Regions from separate parts of the Kitasatospora sp. NPDC001539 genome, predicted to be linked through region 2. Evidence: riboswitches for the same ligand, from Rfam matches in the RefSeq annotation. Region 2 holds a riboswitch; the other holds the start of a gene.
What was found. Region 2 has a riboswitch for glycine ahead of gcvP (aminomethyl-transferring glycine dehydrogenase). Riboswitches for the same ligand answer to the same signal wherever they lie in the genome.
Positions count from the first base shown of each region.

Region 1: another riboswitch for glycine. It lies ahead of gcvT (glycine cleavage system aminomethyltransferase GcvT); the one in region 2 lies ahead of gcvP (aminomethyl-transferring glycine dehydrogenase).

Region 1 covers NZ_JBEPAK010000088.1:14,848-26,164, forward strand. The annotation lists gene ABT247_RS16145 (IclR family transcriptional regulator) at 1-417, shown strand, start outside; gene ABT247_RS16150 (trimeric intracellular cation channel family protein) at 323-982, opposite strand; gene ABT247_RS16155 (ABC transporter ATP-binding protein) at 1,222-2,268, opposite strand; gene ABT247_RS16160 (ABC transporter ATP-binding protein) at 2,303-3,373, opposite strand; gene ABT247_RS16165 (ABC transporter permease) at 3,370-4,380, opposite strand; gene ABT247_RS16170 (ABC transporter substrate-binding protein) at 4,478-6,253, opposite strand; gene ABT247_RS16175 (ABC transporter permease) at 6,308-7,297, opposite strand; gene ABT247_RS16180 (enhanced serine sensitivity protein SseB C-terminal domain-containing protein) at 7,752-8,681, opposite strand; gene ABT247_RS16185 (enhanced serine sensitivity protein SseB C-terminal domain-containing protein) at 8,798-9,592, opposite strand; glycine riboswitch at 9,811-9,915, shown strand; gene gcvT (glycine cleavage system aminomethyltransferase GcvT) at 10,147-11,268, shown strand.
Region 2 covers NZ_JBEPAK010000007.1:46,515-57,831, reverse strand. The annotation lists gene ABT247_RS03175 (PRC and DUF2382 domain-containing protein) at 1-371, opposite strand, end outside; glycine riboswitch at 598-701, shown strand; glycine riboswitch at 703-835, shown strand; gene gcvP (aminomethyl-transferring glycine dehydrogenase) at 937-3,837, shown strand; gene ABT247_RS03165 (DUF5999 family protein) at 4,031-4,222, opposite strand; gene ABT247_RS03160 (hypothetical protein) at 4,632-5,204, opposite strand; gene ABT247_RS03155 (glutamate-cysteine ligase family protein) at 5,580-7,085, shown strand; gene ABT247_RS03150 (CPBP family intramembrane glutamic endopeptidase) at 7,156-7,950, shown strand; gene ABT247_RS03145 (HAD domain-containing protein) at 7,928-8,530, opposite strand; gene ABT247_RS03140 (dienelactone hydrolase family protein) at 8,707-9,408, opposite strand; gene ABT247_RS03135 (sugar porter family MFS transporter) at 9,538-10,950, opposite strand; gene ABT247_RS03130 (FMN-binding negative transcriptional regulator) at 11,065-11,317, opposite strand, start outside.

The DNA of each region.
Region 1 (11,317 bases), on a different contig from region 2:
CGGATCGGGCGCCGGGCGCCGGTGACCGGGACGGCGGTCGGCCGGGTGCTGCTCGCCGGGCTGCCCGAGGACGGCGCCCGCGAGGAGGAACTGCCGCCCGAGCTCGCGGCGGTGCGCCTGCGCGGCTGGGCGGCGGAGTCCGCCGAGCACCGGGAGCCGGTGACCTGCGTGGCCGCGCCGGTCGCGGGCACCGGCGGGCGGACGGTCGCGGCCTGCGCGCTGAGCGCCCCGGCCAGTCAGGTGCGGCCGGCCGAGCTGGCCCGGATGGTGCCGGAGCTGCTCTGCACGGCCGAGGCGATCTCGCTCGCGTGCGGCGGCTCGCCTACTCCTCGCTGGTGCGAGAACCGTTGCGGTGCCAAGCCCGCGGGGCGCGCCAGCCGTACTTCAGCGCGAGCATCCGCAGCCCGAAGGCGGTGAGCGCGGCGGCGGTGCCGGTGGCCCCGGTGAGCCGGTCGGCGCCGATCAGCACGGCCACCAGGGCGGCGCCGACCAGGGCCGGGACGGCGTAGATCTCCCGGTCCCAGCGCAGCAGGGAGGGGATCTCCCCGGCCAGCACGTCGCGGATCACCCCGCCGCCGGCCGCGGTCACCATGCCGAGTGCGACGGCCGCGGCCGCGCCCAGCCCGTAGTCGTGCGCCTTGGCGGTGCCGGTGACGCAGAACAGGCCGAGGCCGAGGGCGTCCAGGGTCTGCACCGCACGGTTGATCCGCTCGACCTGGGGGTGCAGGAAGAACACCACCAGGCCGGCCGCGAGCGGCGTCACGAAGTAGCCGAAGTTGCTGAACGCGGCCACCGGGGTCGCCCCGATCACCAGGTCGCGGATCACCCCGCCGCCGAGCGCCGTGGCCTCCGCCAGTACGCAGATCCCGAAGATGTCCATGTTCTTGCGGACGGCGAGCAGGCCGCCGGAGAGGGCGAAGACGAAGATGCCGGCGAGGTCGAGGGACTGCTGCACGTCGGAGGGGAAGATCTGCGAGGTCACCACACAACTATGACCTGTGCGGAACCCTCCCCTCCGCCTGCGTCGGGCGGAGCCGGTCGTTCCCCTCGCTCCGCCCGGGGCTGCGATGGTCGTCGCTCCGGGCTGTGCTGGTCGTTCCCCTCGCCCGGCCCGGGGCTGCGATGGTCGTTCCCCTCGCTCCGCCCGGGGCTGTGCTGGTCGTTCCCCACGCTCCGCCCGGGGCTGCGATGGTCGTTCCCCTCGCTTCGCCCGGGGCTGTGCTAGTCGTTCCCCTCGCTTCGCTCGGGGAAGTGACACGCCACCTGGTGCCCCGTCTTCAGCGCCGCCAGCGGCGGCTCCTGGGCGGCGCACACGTCCTGGGCCTTCCAGCAGCGCGTCCGGAAGCGGCAGCCGCTGGGCGGGTTGATCGGCGAGGGCACGTCGCCCTTGAGCAGGATCCGCTCGCGGCCGGCCCGCTGGCGCCGGCGCGGGTCCGGTACCGGGACGGCCGACATCAGGGCGTTGGTGTACGGGTGCATCGGGCTGCGGTAGAGCGAGTCCCGGTCGGCGATCTCCACGATCTTGCCGAGGTACATCACCGCCACCCGGTCGGAGACGTGCCGGACCACCGAGAGGTCGTGCGCGATGATCAGGTAGGTCAGGCCCAGCTCCTGCTGGAGGTCGTCCAGCAGGTTGACCACCTGGGCCTGGATCGACACGTCCAGCGCGGAGACCGGCTCGTCCGCGACGATCATCTTGGGCCTCAGGGCGAGGGCCCGGGCGATGCCGATGCGCTGGCGCTGGCCGCCGGAGAACTCGTGCGGGTAGCGGTTGTAGTGCTCGGGGCTGAGCCCGCACAGCTCCAGCAGGTCCTGGACGGCCTTCTTGACCCCGCCCTCGGGCTCCACGCCCTGGAGCCGGAAGGGCGTGCTGACGATGGTGCCGACGGTGTGCCTGGGGTTCAGCGAGGAGTACGGGTCCTGGAAGATCATCTGGATGTCGCGGCGCAGCGGCCGCATCGCGCCGACGCCCAGGTGGGTGATGTCGGTGCCCTCGAACTCGATCTTCCCGCCGGTGGGCTCGTCGAGCCGGGTGACCAGCCGGCCCATGGTCGACTTTCCGCAGCCGGACTCGCCGACGACGCCCAGCGTCTCGCCGGCGTTGACCGTGAAGTCGATGCCGTCGACGGCCCGCACCGCGCCGGTCTGGCGCCGCAGCAGTCCACCGCGGATCGGGAAGTGCCGGGTCAGGCCGGTCACCTTCAGCAGCGGCTCGCGCTCGGGGGCAGGCGCAGGCGCGGGGATCGCGGCCGCCTGAGTGTCCGTCATCGGTTCTCTCCAGAAAGGTGGTACGAGGCCGGGCTCACAGCCGGGGCGCGATCTCTTCGGCGAAGATGCGGTGCCGCTCGTCGGCCGGCAGGTGGCAGGCCGCGAAGTGGCCGGGCGCGGCCTCGGCCAGCACCGGGACCTCGTCGGTGGAGCGTCCGCCGGTCAGCTGGGCGTACGGGCAGCGCGGGTGGAAGGCGCAGCCGGACGGCACGTTGATCAGGCTCGGCGGGGTGCCCCGGACCGGGACGAGCCGCTCCTGCAGCTCCCGGTCCAGGCGCGGCATCGATCCCAGCAGGCCCCAGGTGTAGGGGTGTTCGGGCGCGTCGAAGAGGGTCTCGGCCGGGCCGCGCTCGACGCACTTGCCGCCGTACATCACCAGGATGTCGTCGGCCAGCTCGGCGACCACTCCGAGGTCGTGGGTGATGATGATGACGGCGGACCCGAACTCGTCCTGGAGGTCGCGGATGAGGTCCAGGATCTGCGCCTGGACGGTGACGTCCAGGGCGGTGGTGGGCTCGTCGGCGATCAGCAGCGAGGGGTCGTTGACCAGGGCCATGGCGATCATCGCGCGCTGGCGCATGCCGCCGGAGAACTGGTGCGGGTAGTCGTCCACCCGGCGGTCGGGCTGCGGGATGCCGACCCGGTCGAGCATCTCGATCGCGCGGGTCCGGGCCTGCTTCTTGGAGGCCTGGGGGTGGTGCACCCGGTACGCCTCGACGATCTGCTGCCCCACCGTGTAGTAGGGGTGCATCGCGGTCAGCGGGTCCTGGAAGATCATCGCCATCTCGCGGCCGCGCAGTTGGCGCACCCGGTCCGGTCCGGCGGCGATCAGCTCCTCGCCGCCCAGCCGGATCTCGCCGGTGATCCGGGCCCGCTTGGAGCGGTGCAGGCCCATGATGCCCAGCGAGGTGACGGACTTGCCGGAGCCGGACTCGCCGACGATGCCCAGGGTGCGCCCCTTGTGCACGTCGAAGCTGACGCCGTCCACCGAGCGGACCAGGCCGTCGTCGGTGTCGAAGTGGATCCTCAGGTCGCGGACGGAGAGGAACGGCTCGCCCGACGGGGGCGACGCGGCGTCCGCCGGGGTCTTCTGGAGCTCGGTCACGAGAGCCTCACGCGGGGGTCGACGAGGGCGTACAGGAGGTCGACCACGAGGTTGCAGACGACGATGAAGAAGGCGGCCAGCAGGGTGACGCCGAGGACCTTGGGCAGGTCGTTGTCGGAGATCGCCTGGACGGCGAACTGGCCGACGCCCTTGAGCGAGAAGACCTGCTCGGTGATCAGCGCACCGCCGAGCAGCAGCCCGAGGTCCATGCCGAAGATGGTGACGATGGGGGTGAGCGCGGAGCGCAGCCCGTGCTTGACGACCACCTTCCGCTCGACCAGGCCCTTGGCCCGGGCGGTGCGGATGTAGTCCTCGCTCATCGTCTCCAGCATCCCGGCGCGGGTGAGCCGGGCGTAGAGCGCGGAGTAGAGGAAGGCCAGCGAGATCCACGGCAGGATCAGGTTGCGGGCCCACATCAGCGGGTCGGAGGTGAAGTCGACGTACTCGAGGTTGTCCAGGATCGGCCACTCGTAGCTGAAGACCGTCAGCAGCAGGGCGCCGGTGAAGAAGACCGGCAGCGAGACGCCGGCCAGCGCGACGCCCATGGAGAGCCGGTCGAAGATCGAGCGCGGCTTGAGCGCGGAGATCACGCCGGTGGTGACGCCGGAGACCAGCCAGAGCACCGCCGCGCCGATGGCGAGCGAGATGGTGACCGGGATCCGGCTGGTCATCTCCGGCCAGACCTCCAGGTGGTTCTTGAAGGAGTAGCCGAAGCAGGGCACGTGGCAGGTGGCCGGTTCCGGCCCGAACTTGTACTCGGCGCCGCTGACCAGGCCCTTGAGGAAGTTCCAGTACTGGGTGTACAGCGGCTGGTCGAAGCCGAGGTTCTGTTTGACCGCCGCGATCGCCTCGGGCGACGGGTTCTTCCCGATGTACTGCGCGGCCAGCTGGTCGGTGGTCTCGCCGGCGAAGCGCGGGAGCAGGAAGAAGATCGCGAAGGTGACCGCGCTGACGACCAGCAGCAGCACCGCGGCCGCGAGGATCCTGCGGATGATGTAGGCAAACACAGTTGGGCGGCTCCGGCGGCCGCCGCCGTCCGGGGTCTGCCGGACGGCGGCGGCCGCCGCTGCCTTCACCTGCCTTCAGGGATGCGGAGCCAGGCTCTTACTTGGTGGTGCCGATGTTCAGGTAGTCGTACTCCCCCGACCAGGCCGGGTTGGACCCGAGGTTGGTGGCGCTGTCCGGGCGGTACAGGAAGACCTTGAAGTCGGTGAGCGGGACGTAGACCGCGGACTCCATGACCTTCTTGTCGATGTCGCCGTAGATCTTCTCGCGGGCGGCCCGGTCCGGGTTGACCGCGGCGTCGTCGAGCAGCTTGTTGACGGCCGGGTCGTTCAGCTGGGCCAGGTTGCTGTTGCCGGACGCCTTGATCGCCCGGCCGTCGACGATCTGCTGCAGGAAGCCGTAGCCGGTCGGCCAGTCGGCGCCCCACTGCATCATCATCAGACCGATGTTGTGGTCCTGGGTGAACTGCGGCGCACCGGCCGAGTCCGTCAGGTACTTGCCCTGCGGGTACTGCTGGATCTCGACGTTGATGCCGATGTTCTTCAGCTGGGCCTGGATCTGGGTGGCCGCGGCGACCTCGGTGGCGCGCTCGGTGCGGGCGGACAGGACGGTGGTGAAGCCGCCGTCCTTGCCGCAGGCCTTCAGCGCGTCCTTGGCCTTGGCCTGGTCGCCCTTGTTGTCCTTGGTCTCGTACAGGTTGAAGTCCTGGTGGCCCGGGATGTCCGGCGGGAGGACGGTGTTGGCCACCTGGCCGCGGATCGGGCCGCCGAGCGCGGTCTGCACGGCGACCTTGTCGATCGCGTACTGGACGGCCTTGCGGCAGTCGACGTTGTCGAACGGCGCGACCTTGGTGTTGATCGCCATGTAGACCAGGCGGCCGCCGTAGGCGTTGTCGGTCTTGGCCTTGAGCTTCGGGTCGCGCAGGATCTGCGCCTGGGTCTGCGGGTCGACGCCGCCGCCGACCAGGTCGACCTGGGCGTTGCCGGCCAGCAGGTCCTTGTCGATGGTGGCCTGGTCGATGTTCATCTTGAGCACGATCTTGTCCGCGAGCTGCTTGCGGATCGGGTCGGTGCTCTTGTCCCAGTTGGTGTTCGGCACCAGGACGGCCTGCTTGCCGTCCTCGTAGGACTCGAACTTGTAGGCGCCCGAGGCCACGACGTGCTTCACGTAGTCGGCACCGGTGTCCTTGGCCTGCGGGACCGGCACCGTCTGCGGGGCGCTGACCAGGTAGTCGAAGTCGGCGAAGGGGTGCTGGAGGTGGAAGACGATCGTGGTGTCGTCCGGCGTCTCGATCGACTTCAGGTCGCCGGTCTTGTCCTTGTACGGGCCCTGGTACGGCGTCGGGTTGTCGACCAGCAGGTCGTGGAAGTAGGTCGGGCCGTTCGAGTTCACCTCGGGCGCGAAGTTCGAGCGCTCCACGGCGTACTTGACGTCCTTGGAGGTGATCGGGGTGCCGTCGTCGTACTTCAGGCCCGCGCGCAGCTTGTAGGTCCAGGTCAGGCCGTCCGCGCTGGGCTGGCCCAGCGACTCGGCGAGGTCCGGGACGAGCTTGTTGCCGTCCGCGCCGGCCGCCGGGTTGAAGGTGGTCAGCGGACGCCCGTACAGGCGCGAGAAGTTGTAGATGTACGCGTAGTAGGTGTTGCCCGGGTCGAGGGAGTCCGGGGTGCCCTTCATCTCGTAGGTGACCGTCCCGCCCTTCTTGTCCGAGGCGTTGACGATCTGCTTGGTGGCCGCGTCGGCGCCGCCGCTCGAGTCGTTGGAGCTTGCCGAGGAGGACTTGGCGTCGCCGCTCTTGGAGCTGGACGAGCAGCCGGTGACGACCAGGACCACGGCGGCGGCCGCGGCGGTCAGCGCGACGGTACGGGACCTACGCATGGGTGAGATCAACCCCTTGAGGATGTGGAGGAGGAAAGGCGCCCTGACGCTGGGTCAGTTGCTCTTGGGATCGAGGGCGTCACGCAGCCCGTCGCCGAGCAGGTTGAACGCGAGCACGGTGATGAAGATCGCCAGGCCGGGGACCACCATGTACTGGGGGTCCACCTGGTAGTAGTTCTTCGCGTCGGCGAGCATGCCGCCCCAGGAGGACTGCGGGGGCTGGATGCCGACGCCGAGGAAGCTCAGGCCGGCCTCGAAGAGGATGTTGGTCGGGATCAGCAGGGTCGAGTAGACCAGGATCGGGCCGACCAGGTTCGGCAGCAGCTCCTTGAACAGGATGAACGGGCCGCGGGCGCCGAGGCTGCGGGCGGCGTGGACGAACTCCCGCTCGCGCAGCGAAAGGGTCTGTCCGCGCACGATCCGGCCCATGTAGGGCCAGTTGAAGAAGCCGATCACGAAGATCAGCACCATGATGTGCAGCGGGAGGCCGTGCAGGCCGAACGCGCCGCCCTGGAGCGAGGCGGAGATCGCGATGGCGAAGAGCAGCAGCGGGAACGCCAGGAAGACGTCCATCAACCGGCTGATCAGGGTGTCCACCCAGCCGCCGTAGTAACCGGCCATCACGCCGAGCACGGTGCCGAGGGTGTTGGACAGCACGGTCGCGCCGAAGGCGACCAGCAGGGAGACCCACGAGCCGTCGACCACGCGGGCGAGCAGGTCGCGGCCCTGCAGGGGGTCGATGCCGAGCAGGTGGTCCCCGCTCATCCCGCCCCAGTCCCCGAGCGGCAGGCCGCCGAGGTCGGCGTCCAGCAGGTCCGTGTTCGGCTGGTCGGGGTCGAGCCCGAACAGGGCCTCGATCGGCCCGGACAGCACGGCGAGCAGGATCAGCAGGATCACCACGATGCCGCCGGCGACGGCGGCCTTGTCCCGCTTGAAGCGGGTCCAGGCGATCCGACCGAGGGAACGGCCCTCGATCGTCTTGGCCGGGCTCGCGGTGGCTGGCGCCTCCGGTTCGTTCCCGGCGGTGGTCACGGATGCGGTCATGGTCAGTTGGTCCCCTCGCCGACGGTGGCCGGCCCACGGGTGCCGGGCGCCGGCTTCGGCGGTGCGGCTGCGGACGTGCGGAGGTGCTTAGGAGGAGCGGTGCGCGCGGCAGTGCGTCGTGCACAGGCACTGCCACCACGCGGGATGGGCGTCGCGTGGTCGAGCTGTCGGCGTGCGCGCTCACCTTTGTGGGGTTTCCAGTACGCGCGATGCGTTGCGCAGAACTCTCTGTCATGCGAACTGGCTTGCGCCAGCCCTGACAAGCGACAGATGCCCAACTGTGATCTGCGCGCATGCACCTCCCCGGTCTTCGGCATATCCCTCTTCACACGGCTGTAACAGCCATGTCAAGATGGGCGGACTTCGGGAACGGGAAATTCGTCCGGAAAGCACCGAAGCCGACCTGATGGCGAATCAGGTCGGCTTGGTGAATATGCGTTTGGCCCCGGGTTTGTCAGCGGCCCGGGTATCCGGGCCACGACCGCGGCCCCTGCGGCTGCCCCCAGCCCGGCGCGTTCGGCTGCGGGCCGTAGGACCACCCCGGCGCCGGCTGCCCCGGCAGCGACTGCGCCGGGTACGGCACCGGCGGGTACGGGCCGGTCAGCGGGCGCCCCGCCTCCCGGTCGAAGAACGGCCGGGCGTTGGCGCGCATCCACAGCGCCACCGGGTCGTACTCGTCGGCCATCGCCACGGTGGACACCGCGAGCCCCTCGGGCGCCACCGCGATCGCCCGCTGCATCAGCGCCCGCACCGCCTCCACGGCCGGCGGCGAACTCTCGTAGAGGTCCAGGCCGATCGCCAGGTACGGCTCCCCCACCGCGGGCTGCACCCAGGCCCGGCGCAGCGCCCGCACCGCGCGCACCTCGCCGGCCTGCCGCTCCAGCAGCGCGAAGAACTGCTGGGCGTTCACCTGCGGCTCGCTCAGCTTCAGGGGGCCGGCCGGCAGCCGGTCCAGACCCGCGGCGATCCGCCGCAGGTCCGCCCACGGCACGCCGACCCCGCCGCCGGGGGCGTGCGGGTTGAGCCACAGGCCCCAGCGGGTGCGGTACAGCGAGGCGGCGATCTCCCGCCCGGAGATGACCTCGTGGGCCCGGGCCCAGCCGGAGGCCGTCAGCTGCTCGAGCGAGGTCACGGCCGGGGCGTAGCCGTGGCCGCTGATCTCCATGTTCCCGTACTGCGCGTCCGGGCTGCCCGGCGTGCCGTGCCAGAGCAGCATCCAGACCTGGCCGTCGGCGAGCGCGTGCAGCAGCCGCTCGTACGCGTCGTAACGCTCCGGCGCGACGTCGCGCAGGGCGCGCTCCAACGCGCCCGGATCCGCCGGGCGCCCGGCCGGCGCCTGGCCCCAGGGGCCCGGCCCACCGCCCGTTCCCGCTCCCGCACTCATGCGCCCACCTCGCCGCGCCTCTTTCCTCAACCCAGCCGGCCCGTCAGCCGCCTGCACGCACCCTATGGCGCGGCACCGGCCACCGCCACGGCGACGTGCTCACGAACGATCCCCGCTCACATCCGCGTATGGAAAGGCAGTACCCGGGTGAGCAGCCACTCGACCACCGGGTCGTCGGCGAGGTCGAGCAGCACGAGGTGGACGCCGCCCGGCAGCGGCGCGGTTCCCAGCGCCCGGCCGAGCGCCTCGTTCACCGCGCCCGGGTCGGCCGGGGCGGCCGGATCCAACTGGACGCCCACGAACATCACGGTCGGCTCGCCCTCGATGCTGGCCAGCGCCCGGCGCGCGGTCAGCACCCCCGGCAGCGCCGACAGTTCGGCCCGGCAGGCGGCCAGGAAGTGCTCCGGGTCCTCGCCCGGCACCGGCTCGCGCAGCGCCACCCGGCCGCCGGTCGGCGCCTCCGGCTGGTCCCAGCGGTCCTCCCGCGGCCCGCGGCGCAGCTCCGCCACGCCCTGCGGCGGCACCGGGATGCCCACCGCGGCCTCGGGATTGACCGCGATGCCCACGCCCAGCGGCAGTCCGCGGGCGAACTCCCAGGCCGGCGCGATCGCGAAGGCCATCCCCGGCGCCTGCTGCAGGAACACCTCCTGCGAGGAGAACACCGGCACGTACGGGTCCCCGGCCAGTTCGACGGTCGGCAGGTCCAGCGACTGCCCGGCCGGATCGCCGCCGGCCGGCAGCGGGATCCACACCTGGCTGCGGGCCAGTACCTCGATCACCCGCGGCGTCGCGCCGGGGTCGCCCAGCGCGGCCGTCAGCACCTGCTCCAGCTCGTTGGCCGGCCAGGCGCCGCCCGGCGGCGCCGCCTCCGGGCCGCCCCACCCCTGCTGCTGCTCCACCGGGTACTCCATGCGCCGCCGATCCGCCCTCGTGCCGGTCGGCCGCCCACTGCTGCGCCGACGCGCAGAAGTCTAGGGGCCCGGTGGGACGCCGGTCGGGCGCCGGTCGGGCACGGGTTCGACTTCGGGCGGTGTGACCGGGCCCCCCTCCCCCCGCGCCCGTGGACGTGCCATGATGTGCGCGTCCGACGGCATGCGCCGCGGGCCCCCACAACTCCACACCGGCCGCTCGAACCCGCGCGGGAGAGTCCGGAGTGCCGCCCAGGCGGTACGGCCGGCGCCGAAGGAGCAAGTCCTCCCCGGAATCTCTCAGGCCCCCTTACCGCACGGGTTAGGCACATCTGGAAAGCGGCGCCCGGCCCTGTCGCGCGCCCACCCACGGTGCAAGCCGCCATGCTGTCCTGGATGCTGGAAACAGCTGCGGGCAGGTGGGCGGTGAAGCTCTCAGGTTCGACGACAGATGGGGAGACCCACGCCGCCGCATGCCCGCGCGCAGGGTCGGTCCCCGAGCGGGTCCCGTCCCGGCGCGTGCACCCCTGAGTGCCCCGACCGAGGAGTTCCTGGCCATGTCGTCCCTCCGCCTGACCGCGCTCGACGCGCTGCACCGCGCCCTCGGCGCGACCATGACCGACTTCGCCGGCTGGGACATGCCGCTGCGCTACGGCAGCGAGCGCGAGGAGCACCTCGCCGTCCGCACCAAGGCCGGTCTGTTCGACCTCTCGCACATGGGCGAGATCACCGTCACCGGCCCGCAGGCCGGCGAGATGCTGGACCACGCGCTGGTCGGCTTCGTCTCCGCGCTGGGCGTGCTGCGCGCCCGCTACACGATGATCTGCGCCGAGGACGGCGGCATCCTGGACGACCTGATCGTCTACCGGCTGCGCGAGGACGCCTTCCTGGTCGTCGCCAACGCCTCCAACGCCCAGCTGGTCCTGGACGAGCTGATCGCCCGCGCCAAGGGCTTCGACGCCGTCGTCACCGACGACCGCGACACCTACGCCCTGATCGCCGTCCAGGGCCCGGAGTCCACCGCGATCCTGGCCGGAACCACGGACGCCGACCTGCCCGGCCTGAAGTACTACGCGATCCTCCCGGCCCGGGTCGCCGACCGCGACGTGCTGCTGGCCCGCACCGGCTACACCGGCGAGGACGGCTTCGAGATCTTCTGCCACCCGGGCGACGCCGAGGACGTCTGGCAGGCGCTGACCGCCGCCGGCGAGGGCCGCGGCCTGGTGCCGTGCGGGCTGTCCTGCCGCGACACCCTGCGCCTGGAGGCGGGCATGCCGCTGTACGGGCACGAGCTGTCCACCGACCTCACCCCCTTCGACGCGGGCCTGGGCCGGGTCGTCCGCTTCGACAAGACGACCAACGACGGCGCCTTCGTCGGCCGCAAGGCGCTGGAGCAGGCGGCCGCCGCGGCCGAGGCCAACCCGCCGAAGGTGCTGGTCGGCCTGGTCTCCGAGGGCAAGCGGGTGCCCCGCGCCGAGTACACCGTGGTCTCCACCGAGGGCGATCCGATCGGCCGGATCACCTCGGGCGCGCCGTCCCCGACCCTGGGCAAGCCGATCGCGATGGCCTACGTCGACGCCGCCCACGCCGCCCCCGGCACCACCGTCGCGGTGGACGTGCGCGGCAAGCACGAGCCGGTCCAGGTCGTGGCGCTGCCGTTCTACAAGCGCGCCCGCTGAGCCCGCCCCGGCCGGGCCCGCGGGCCCGGCCGGCCCCGTCCTTCCCCCA
Region 2 (11,317 bases):
AAGTCGAGGTCGGGCTGGGCGGTCCGGCCTGGCTCCTCGCCGGCGGTGCGGGCGTCCACCGGGGTGTCGAGCCCGTAGTAGCGGTAGAGCTGGAGCTCCTGGGCCGGCGACAGGTGCTGGCCCACGCCGAAGTCCGGCGAGTCCTTGACCAGCGACTTGTCGTAGGGGACCCGGAGCTCGTCACCGGAGAACTCGCTCGTGGTGAGGGGGACGAAGGCGTCGCGGCCGAAGATGCCGGTTCGCACGGCGGCCCACTCCGGCTGGCCGGTCGCGTCGTCCAGGTACACCTCGTCGACCGTGCCGATCTTGTCTCCGTTGCGGTCGACCGCCTTGTGGCCGATGAGATCCCGGGGGTCGATGTCGGTCTGCACTCTTTCCTCCAGTCCGCTGCGCCTGCGGAACTCCCGCAGGTACGGCGGTCGGAGCACACCCGTCCCGTCCGCCACTTCACACCAAAAGGCATGAATGGGACCGACGCGACCGGGGTGCGCCGGACGGGCTTCGTGCTGGGCCGTCCGGGGGACGCGCGTAGACCTCGAGTGACCTGACGCACCCGTGATCCGAAGGCCGCCCGCTGGTACCCTGGGCCGCGACCGCCGAACCCGCTCGGGAGAGTCCACGACCGCGAAAACCGCTGGTCGGGGCGCCGAAGGAGCAAACCCTCCCCGGAATCTCTCAGGCATCCGTACCGTGCGGGATAGGTCACTCTGGAAAGCAGGGCAGGATCGCCGGCGCGGGAGCCGACGATCACCACCCTCACCGACGGTGCAAGCCGACGGAGCGCCGACAGCGCGACGTGCGGGCGAAGCTCTCAGGTCCCGATGACAGAGGGGGAGGCCTTTCGGGTTCGCCCGCCCGAGCCGGTCCGCCGTCCGCAGCGGATGGCCGTCGGCGTGCGCGCCCCCGCCGGTCCGTGACCAGGAGGCCTCGACCACCATGAACGCCCAGCCGAACGCGGGACGCCCCATCGGCGCCTCGACCCTCACCGAGCTCGAGTCGGCCAGCCCCTTCGAGAACCGCCACATCGGCCCCGACGCCGCCGCCCAGGAGAAGATGCTGGCGTCCGTCGGCTACGGCTCCCTGGACGAGCTCGCCGCCACCGCCGTTCCCGAGGCGATCCGCTCCATCACCGCCCTGGACCTGCCCGCCGGCCGCAGCGAGGCGCAGGTCCTCGCCGAGCTGCGCGAGCTGGCGGGCCGCAACAAGGTGCTCCAGCCGATGATCGGCCTGGGCTACTACGGCACCTTCACCCCGCCGGTCATCCTGCGCAACGTCATGGAGAACCCGGCCTGGTACACCGCCTACACCCCGTACCAGCCGGAGATCTCCCAGGGCCGCCTGGAGGCGCTGCTCAACTTCCAGACCCTGGTCTCCGACCTGACCGGTCTGCCCACCTCCGGCTCCTCGCTGCTGGACGAGGGCACCGCGGCCGCCGAGGCGATGGCCCTGGCCCGCCGCGTCACCAAGGTCAAGGGCGGCGTCTTCCTGGTCGACGCCGAGACCCTCCCGCAGACCATCGCGGTGATCAACACCCGGGCCGTGCCGACCGGTGTCGAGGTCGTCGTCGCGGACCTGTCCGACGGCATCCCGGCCGAGGTCGCCGAGCGCGGCGTCTTCGGCGTGCTGCTGCAGTACCCGGGCGCCACCGGCGTCGTCCGCGACCTCGCCCCGGTGATCGAGCAGGCGCACGGGCTGGGCGCGGTCGTCGCCGTGGCCGCCGACCTGCTGGCGCTGACCCTGCTGAAGTCCCCGGGCTCGCTGGGCGCCGACATCGCCTGCGGCACCTCGCAGCGCTTCGGCGTGCCGATGGGCTTCGGCGGCCCGCACGCCGGCTACCTGTCGGTGCGCGCGGAGTACGCCCGCTCGCTGCCCGGCCGCCTGGTCGGCGTGTCCGTCGACGCCGACGGCAACCGCGCCTACCGCTTGGCGCTGCAGACCCGCGAGCAGCACATCCGCCGCGAGAAGGCCACCAGCAACATCTGCACCGCCCAGGTGCTGCTCGCCGTGATGGCCTCGATGTACGCGGTCTACCACGGCCCGGACGGCCTGGCCGACATCGCGCGGCGCACCCACCGCTACGCCGCCGCCCTCGCCGAGGGCCTGCGGGCCGGCGGCGTCGAGCTGCTGCACGGCGAGTTCTTCGACACCGTCACCGCCGTCGTCCCGGGCCGCGCCGCCGAGATCGCCGCCGCCGCCCGCACCCACGGCATCAACGTCCACCAGGACGGCGCGGACCGGATCTCCGTCTCCACCGACGAGACCACCACCCGCGAGCACCTGGCCGGCGTCTGGGCCGCGTTCGGCGTCCCCGCCGTCGAGATCGCCGAGGCCGCCGAGGCGCTGCCCGCCGCGCTGCTGCGCGAGGACGAGTACCTCACCCACCCGGTCTTCCACAGCCACCGCTCGGAGACCGCCATGCTGCGCTACCTGCGCCGCCTGTCGGACCGGGACTACGCGCTCGACCGCGGCATGATCCCGCTGGGCTCCTGCACCATGAAGCTCAACGCGACCACCGAGATGGAGGCCGTCACCTGGCCGGAGTTCGGCCAGCTGCACCCCTTCGCGCCGATCGACCAGGCCCAGGGCTACCTCACCCTGATCCGCCAGCTGGAGCAGCAGCTGGTCGAGGTCACCGGCTACGACGCCGTCTCGATCCAGCCGAACGCCGGCTCCCAGGGCGAGCTGGCCGGCCTGCTGGCCGTCCGCGCCTACCACCAGGCGAACGGCGACACCCAGCGCGACGTCTGCCTGATCCCGTCCTCCGCGCACGGCACCAACGCCGCCTCCGCGGTGATGGCCGGCATGCGCGTGGTCGTGGTGAAGACCCTGGTCGACGGCGACGTGGACGTCGAGGACCTGAAGGCCAAGATCGAGCAGCACCGCGACAACCTGTCCGTGCTGATGGTCACCTACCCGTCCACCCACGGCGTGTACGAGACCCAGATCACCGAGATCTGCGCCCTGGTGCACGAGGCCGGTGGCCAGGTCTACGTGGACGGCGCCAACCTGAACGCCCTGGTCGGCCTGGCCAAGCCGGGCAAGTTCGGTGCGGACGTCTCGCACCTGAACCTGCACAAGACCTTCTGCATCCCGCACGGCGGCGGCGGCCCGGGCGTCGGCCCGGTCGCGGTGCGCGCCCACCTGGCGCCGTACCTGCCGAACCACCCGCTGCAGGAGGAGGCCGGCCCGGCCACCGGTGTCGGCCCGATCTCGGCCGCGCCGTGGGGCTCGGCGGCGATCCTGCCGATCTCCTGGGCGTACGTCCGGCTGATGGGCGGCGAGGGCCTGAAGCACGCCACCCAGGTCGCGGTGCTGAACGCCAACTACATCGCCAAGCGGCTCGCGCCGCACTTCCCGGTGCTCTACACCGGCCCGGGCGGCCTGGTCGCGCACGAGTGCATCATCGACCTGCGTCCGCTGACCAAGGAGACGGGCGTGACGGTGGACGACATCGCCAAGCGCCTGATCGACTACGGCTTCCACGCGCCGACGATGTCCTTCCCGGTGGCCGGCACGCTGATGATCGAGCCGACCGAGTCCGAGGACCTGCACGAGATCGACCGGTTCTGCGACGCGATGATCGAGATCCGGGCCGAGATCGAGAAGGTCGGCTCGGGCGAGTGGGCGGCCGAGGACAACCCGCTGCGCAACGCCCCGCACACCGCCGCCGCCCTGGCCGGCAACTGGGCGCACGGCTACTCGCGGCAGGAGGCGGTCTTCCCGGCGGGCGTGAACCCGGCGGACAAGTACTGGCCGCCGGTGAGCCGGATCGACGGCGCGTACGGCGACCGCAACCTGGTCTGCTCCTGCCCGCCGCTGGACGAGTACGGCGTCTGATCCCGCGGACGCGGACGAAGAGGGGCAGGGCCCCGGCAGAACGTTTCTGCCGGGGCCCTGCCCTGTGCGCTGTCCGGTCGGCGGCCACCCCGTCGGGCGGTGCCGGGGCCCATGGCCACCGGTCGTACGGTTGCGGCGGTACGGGTCGGGCCGGTCGGGCCCCGGCACCGGGTCGACCCGGCGCCGGGAGGCCTCAGGCCGCGTGGGCGACGGGGCGGCGCGGGGCGATCACCCGGCCGTCGGGCAGCAGCTCTCCGGTGTCCTCGAACAGGACGACGCCGTTGCAGAGCAGGCTCCAGCCCTGCTCAGGGTGGCAAGCCACCGGCACGGCCGCCTCGCGGTCCTCGGACTCGGCCGTCGGGCACTCAGGACGGTGCTGGCACATACGCGTACCCTCGCTTCGCTCTGCGATCCTCCCCGTGGTGCGGTCCCGGAGGGTTGCTGCCGTCCGGGGCCGCCGCGGTAGTCGGATCCTGTCCGCAACGCCGGCCAGGTGTGGACCGGCGTTCAAGTGGGTAGGACAGGTGGTCCTTCCACGCTGGTTCCCAGTGTCGGCATCTGCGGACGCGCGCGCAGCGATTTCGTGACATGCGCCACAAGTCCCGGGCAGAGATCACCCGTTCAGGTGGGGCCCGGGGGAGAAAGCGCACCGACGGGTCAGCCGTGACATGGCCCGGTGGGGCCATTGCGGATGGCCCGCCCAGGTGGTGGCCGTTCGGGTGAGGCCGCCGGGGCGCGCACGGCGAAGGGCCGCCGGGCGGGGTGACCCGGCGGCCGGTGCGGCGGGGCCGCTCTCAGGTGGAGCCGAGCAGCAGCGGCCGGGAGAGCGGGGTGCGGGCGAGCAGCGGCAGCAGCTCGGCGGCCGGGTGGGCGCGGTGCGCGGTGACGCCGAGCGGAGCCGGGGCGAGCGGGATCAGCAGGTCGTCGCCCGGGTCGGCGTCGGGGCCGTGCAGCCAGAGCGCCGTCGCGTACTGGCCCGGGAAGGTGAGCAGCCGGGGCTGGCAGCGGACGCGGGAGCTCTGGGCGAGCTGCCAGGCCTCGCGCAGCGCCCGGACGGTCGAGGAGAGGTAGGGGCCGGCGGTGAAGTGGGAGAAGGTGTGGCCCTCGGCGCTCTGCACCACCTCCGCGGCGGCGGCCACCTCGGCGCCGTCCTTGATCAGGAAGCGCCAGCCGGTCCTCCGGGCGGCGGTGAGCTCGGGGCGCGGGCCGTCCAGGACGTGCACCGCGAGCGGATGCGCGGGGAGCAGTGGTCCGGTCGGGTGACGCAGGGCTGCGGCGGCGGGTTGGCGCAGCGCGGCGTCCGAGTCGAGCGCGGCCAGGACCGCGCGCAGGGCACTCGGTGGGGGCTGGGGGGTTTGCAGGGTCATGGCGGGGTCCGCCTCTCCAAGCGAGATCGGCGTGCGAGTGCGGCATACCGGCGTGGCGCGGTGCGTCGTCGGTGACGGGCCTGGCCGTGTCCGGTTGTGCAGGATCGCGGAGCCGGCGCGGTCGCCGCCGTCGAGGAGTGCCTCGGGGCGGGAGAAGACCGGCCGGAGCGCAGTGCGGATTCCTCGAATTCATCGAACAAATGCGCAGGGTGATCTGTTTATCACAGGCTGTGGCGCCGGGCAAGTCCACAGATGCTCTGAATAAGCGTCAGTTCCCTTTCATTGCAAGCCAGTACAAGCATTCGGGTATCGATCTTCGGGGTGGGCATGATGCTGGCACGGTCGGACGGCCGGGTGGGTCAGGAGGAGGGGACCGTGGGCGAGAAGGTCGTGGCGACTCGGGCGGATCTGGCGGACCGGCAGCAGTACCGGCTCAAGCTCCAGGCCTGCCTCGACGCGCTCGGGCGGATGCTGCGCGAGAACCGATTCGACCGGCCCCGGGCGGTGATGGGCCTGGAGATCGAGCTCAACCTGGCCGACGACCAGGGTCTGCCGGTGATGCGCAACGCCCAGGTGCTCAGCGCGATCGGGTCCAGCGACTTCCAGACCGAGCTGGGCCAGTTCAACATCGAGGTCAACATCGTGCCGCACCGGCTCTGCGGGCACGTCTTCGAGGAACTGCGGGAGGAGATCGACACCGGGCTGCGCTACGCGGACCGGCGCGCGGCCGAGGCCGGCGCCCGGATCGTCATGGTGGGCATCCTGCCGACCCTGGAGCACGACCACACCGGGCTGGACGCGATGAGCCACAACCAGCGGTACAGCCTTCTCAGCGACCAGATACTGGCCGCCCGCGGCGAGGACATCGCGCTGGACATCGAGGGCGTCGAGCACCTCCAGCTCGAGTCGATCACCATGGTGGCGGAGGCCGCCGCGACCTCGCTGCAACTGCACCTGCAGGTGACGCCGGAACGGTTCTCCTCGGTGTGGAACGCCGCCCAGGCGATCTGCGGCCCCCAGCTGGCGATGGGTGCGAACTCCCCGTTCCTGTTCGGGCGGGAGCTGTGGCGGGAGACCCGCCCGGTGCTGTTCCAGCAGGCCTGCGACACCCGTTCGGCCGAACTCAAGGCCCAGGGCGTGCGCCCGATCACCTGGTTCGGCGAGCGCTGGGTGGACTCGGTGTACGACCTGTTCGAGGAGAACCTGCGCTACTTCCCGGGACTGCTGCCGATCTGTGACGACGAGGACCCGATGAAGGTGCTGACCTCCGGTGGGGCGCCCCGGCTGTCCGAGATGCGGCTGCACAACGGCACCATCTACCGGTGGAACCGGCCGATCTACGACGTCTCGGGCGGGGTGGCGCACCTGCGGGTGGAGAACCGGGTGCTGCCGGCCGGGCCGACGGTGGCCGACACCCTGGCCAACGCCGCCTTCTACTACGGGCTGGTGCGGGTGCTCGCCGAGCAGCCCCGGCCGGTCTGGACCCGGCTGCCCTTCGAACGGGCGGACGAGAACTTCCGCCAGGGCGCCCGGTACGGCATCGACGCGGTGTTCCAGTGGCCGCGCTCCGGCCGGGCCGGCCGCAGCGGGGGGCTGCAGACGATCTCCGCCGTCGACCTGGTGCTGAACGAGCTGCTGCCGATGGCCCACCAGGGGCTGGACGAGTGGGGCGTGGAGCCCGCCGACCGGGACCGCTACCTGGGGATCATCGAACAGCGCTGTCTGCGCCGCACCAACGGCGCGGCCTGGCAGAGCGCCACCTTCCACCGGCTGCGCGAGCAGTACGGGATGGACCGGCCGGCCGCGCTCGCCGCGATGACCAGGCGCTACGCCGAGCACATGCGCGGCGGCGAGCCGGTCCACACCTGGCCGGTGGGCTAGCCCGGCCGCTGTGTCAGGATGATCGCTCCGGCGGTCGGCCGACGGCCGGAGCGACCGCCCGCCCGCTGGAGTGCCCGTGACCACCCGCCCGACCGCGCCGGAGACCGAGCAGCCCACCCGCCGGCTGCTCGGCGCGGAACTGCTGATCGTCCTCGGGCTCTCCCTCGGGGCCAGCGGGATCAGCGCGCTGATCAGCTTCGCGGGGTCGCTCACCGAACCGCTCCAGCTCGGCCAGCAGGTCGCCACGCTGAACGGCTCGCGCGCGCCCGGGCGGCCCTGGCTGGACCTGCTGTGGCAGCTGTACTACATCGGGCGGGGCCTGATGCCCGTGGTGCTGGTCGGCTACCTGCTGGTGCGCGAGGGCACGTCGCTGAAGGTGCTGGGCTTCGACCTCGGGCGCAAACTCGGCGACCTCGGCCGGGGAGCGGCCGTCGCTGCGGCGGTCGGAGGCTGCGGACTGGCCCTGTACCTGGCCTCGCAGGCGGCCGGGTACAACCTGACGGTCGCGCCCTCCGGGCTGCCGGACGTGTGGTGGCGGGTGCCGGTGCTGGTGCTGTCGGCCTGGCAGAACGCGATCCTGGAGGAGGTCGTGGTCCTCGGCTACCTGCTGCGCCGACTGGGGCAGCTGGGGTGGTCCTGGCCGGCGGCGCTGGTGGCGAGTTCGGTGCTGCGCGGCTCGTACCACCTGTACCAGGGGGTCGGCGGGCTGGTCGGCAACATGGTGATGGGGGCGGTGTTCTGCCTGCTGTACCGGCGCTGGGGGCGGGTGATGCCGCTGGTGGCGGCGCACGCGCTGATCGACACGGTGGCCTTCGTCGGGTACGCGCTGCTCGCCGGGCACGTCAGTTGGCTGCCGACCCCCTGACGGTCGGTCCGCCGGGCGCAGATCCGTCGGCCGCGGATCGACCGGCCGCGGCTCGGCCGGCTGCGGATCCGCCGAACGTCGGCGGCTGGGGGCGCGGCGGCCGGGCGAGCAGCCGGTCGACGTGCCGGCGCTCCAGGCCCTGGCCCGGGTCGATCGGCAGCAGCAGCCGGTCGCGGCGCCAGAGCGACGTGCGGACCAGCCGGGGCGGGATCACGTCGTCCACCCAGGCGAACGGACGGCCCCCGGCGTAACGCAGCAGCGGCGCCCACTTGCGGGCGGAGAACAGCTCCATCAGCGGGACGCGCGGATCGTCGGGCTGCGGGACGTAGCCGGTGAAGCGCACGAAGGGCAGCGGGTCCAGGCCGATCGCCGGGGCGATGTGGGTGTTGGCGTGCTCCTCCCAGGTGGTGGCCCAGACCAGCTCGTACGCACCGGCCAGTTCGCGCAGCCACCGGCCGTGCCTGGCGGAGAGCAGGACGGCGTAACCGAGCAGGGTGTGGGAGTCGAACCCGGCGTCCGGGTGCGGACAGACCGGGTTCAGCACCCCGTCGACGTCCAGGAACAGCAGCGGCTTCGGCACCGGTGGCCCCCCAAGTGGATGGTGTGTCCTACCCGGTCGGACGAACCAGCAGCACCAGTGGTTGCTCTCCGGCGGGCGCACGCGGGGCGCACAGGGCGCTCACGACGCGGGCGCGGGCACGCGGCCGGGCTCCGTTGCGTCCGGGGTGCCGCGGTCGGCCGCCGGGCGGCGCGGCGTCAGCCGAGGTGGCCGTGGAGGAAGGTGACCGTGCGGCGCCAGGCGATCCTGGCCTGCAGGGGGTCGTAGGTGCCGAGGATGTTCTCGTCGTTCATGAAGGCGTGTCCGGCCGGGTAGAAGTGGAACTCGGGGCGGACGTCGGTGGCCTCGCCGATCCGGATCGCGGCCTCGTCCACGGCGGCCATCGGGATCGAGCCGTCGAGCTCGCCGAAGTGCCCGAGGACGTGGGCCGTCAGACCGCGGTAGTCGAACTCCGGGTCGGGCGGGAGCCCGTAGAAGGAGACGGCGGCGGCCACCTCGTCCCCGCACCGGGTGGCGAGCAGTAGGGCGAAGCCGCCGCCCATGCAGAAGCCCACCGTGCCGACCGCGTCACCGACCACGCCGTCCAGGGACAGCAGGTGGTCGACGGCGCCCGAGAGGTCCTGGACGGCCCGTTCGACCGGCAGCTCCCGTTTGAGGCGGGCGGCCTCGGCGCGGTCGTGGGTGGTGGCGCCGCCGAACAGGTCGGGGGCGAGCACCGTGAACCCCTCGGCGGCGAAGCGGTCGGCCATGTCCGCGACGTGCGAGGTGAGGCCCCACCACTCCTGCACCACCACCAGGCCCGGCCCGACCCCCTGCGGAGGACGGGCCAGGTACCCGTGAGCGGTGCGGCCGCCGCTCGGGAAGGTGACGTTCTGCCGGGAGCCGCGCTCGTCGGGCATGGCTTCCTCTCGGTGGGGTCGGGCCGCGTTCGGCGGGGGCTCGTGCGGTGGGGGCGTGCGGTGTGAGGCGCGCGCGCCGAGGGGTGCGTGCGGTGGTGGTGCGTGCCATGGCGGTGCGGGGGCGGTTGCTCAGCCCATCTCCTCCAGGGCGCGGCCCTTGGTCTCCTTGATGCAGAAGGCCACGAACGGGATGGAGAGCAGCGCGAAGGCCGCGTAGATGACGTACGTCGCGGCGAGGTTCCAGTCGGCGAGGTCCGGGAAGCTGACGGTGATCGCCCAGTTGGCGATCCACTGGGCGGAGGCGGCGACCGACAGGGCCAGCGCCCGGATCCGGTTGGGGAACATCTCGCCGAGCAGCACCCAGACCACCACGCCCCAGGAGAAGGCGAAGCAGAGCACGAAGACGTGCGCGGCGACCAGGGCGACGGTGGCGTGGGTGTTGTCGAGGGTGGCGGTGTCGCCCGTGCCGTGCCGGTAGGAGAACGCCCAGGCGGCCGCGCCCAGCGCGAGCGCCATGCCGGTGGAGCCGGCCAGGGCCAGTGGCTTCCGGCCGATCCGGTCCACCAGGGCCATCGCGATCACCGTGCCGATCACGTTGATGATCGACGTGGAGAGGCTGATCAGCAGCGAGTTGGACTCGTTGATGCCGACCGACTGCCAGAGGAAGGAGGAGTAGTAGAAGATCACGTTGATGCCGACGAACTGCTGGAACACCGAGGCGCCGATGCCGACCCAGACGATCGGCAGCAGGCCGAAGCGGCCGCCCAGCAGGTCCCGCGGCCGGGGCTTGCGGGTGGACGCCAGCACCGCGCGGATCTCCGCCACCCGGGCGTCCAGGTCGACGTCCTCGCCCTCGACCTCGACCAGCACCTTGCGGGCCTGCGCCTCGCGGTGGTCGGCGATCAGGTAGCGGGGGGACTCCGGGATGGCCAGCGCCATCAGCCCGTACACCAGGGCCGGGATCGTCTCGACGCCGAGCATCCACTGCCAGGCCTGGACGCCGCCGAGGTGGTTGGTCGACTCGCCGCCGGCGGCCTGGTTGAGCGCCCAGTTGGCGAGCTGGGAGACGGTGATGCCGAGCACGATCGCCATCTGCTGGAAGGAGGCGAGCCGGCCGCGGTAGGCGGTCGGGGCCACCTCGGCGATGTAGGTGGGCGCGATCACCGAGGCGATGCCGATGGCGATGCCGCCGATCACGCGCCAGCAGGCCAGCGCCTCGATGTTCGGCGGGAACATCGAGCCGATGCCGCTGGCCGCGAACAGCACGGCGGCCAGCAGCATCGTGCGTACCCGGCCGAAGTGGTCGGCCAGCCGGCCGGCGACCACCGCGCCGACGGCCGAGCCGAGCAGCGCGATGGCCACGACGAAGGCGGTGGTGCCGTGGCCCACCGCGAAGTGCTTCTGGATGCCCGTCACCGCACCGTTGATCACCGCGCTGTCGTAGCCGAACAGGAAGCCGCCCATGGCGGCCGCCGCGGAGATGAACACCACGTGCCCGAGGTGGGCCTCGCCCGAGGCCCGCTGATGGTGGACTGTGGACACACACGCTCCCCGAGGTCGACGGGCCCGCACCGACGGCTGGGCAGGGCTCGTCTCACATTCGAGCAGTGCGGCGGTCCACCCGCCTCAGTTGAGGGCCGAACGGGTGATGCGGAGTCAGTCCCCGGCGCCCACGGCGGCCGTGCGCCGTTGGTGACGCCGCAGCAGTTCGGCCCGGGCGCCGGCGTAGTGGTCGCGGCCGCGACCGGGGCCGGCGGCGCGTTCGGCGAGGCGCTCGGCGATCGCGTGCTGCGCCTCGGCGGGCTTCTTGTCGTCGAACTTGAACTTGGCCCGCACCTCCCGCACCGTCAGGCGGAGCCCGCGCAGCCCGGGCAGCTGCCGGGCGAGCTCGTCCGCGCCGGGCACCACC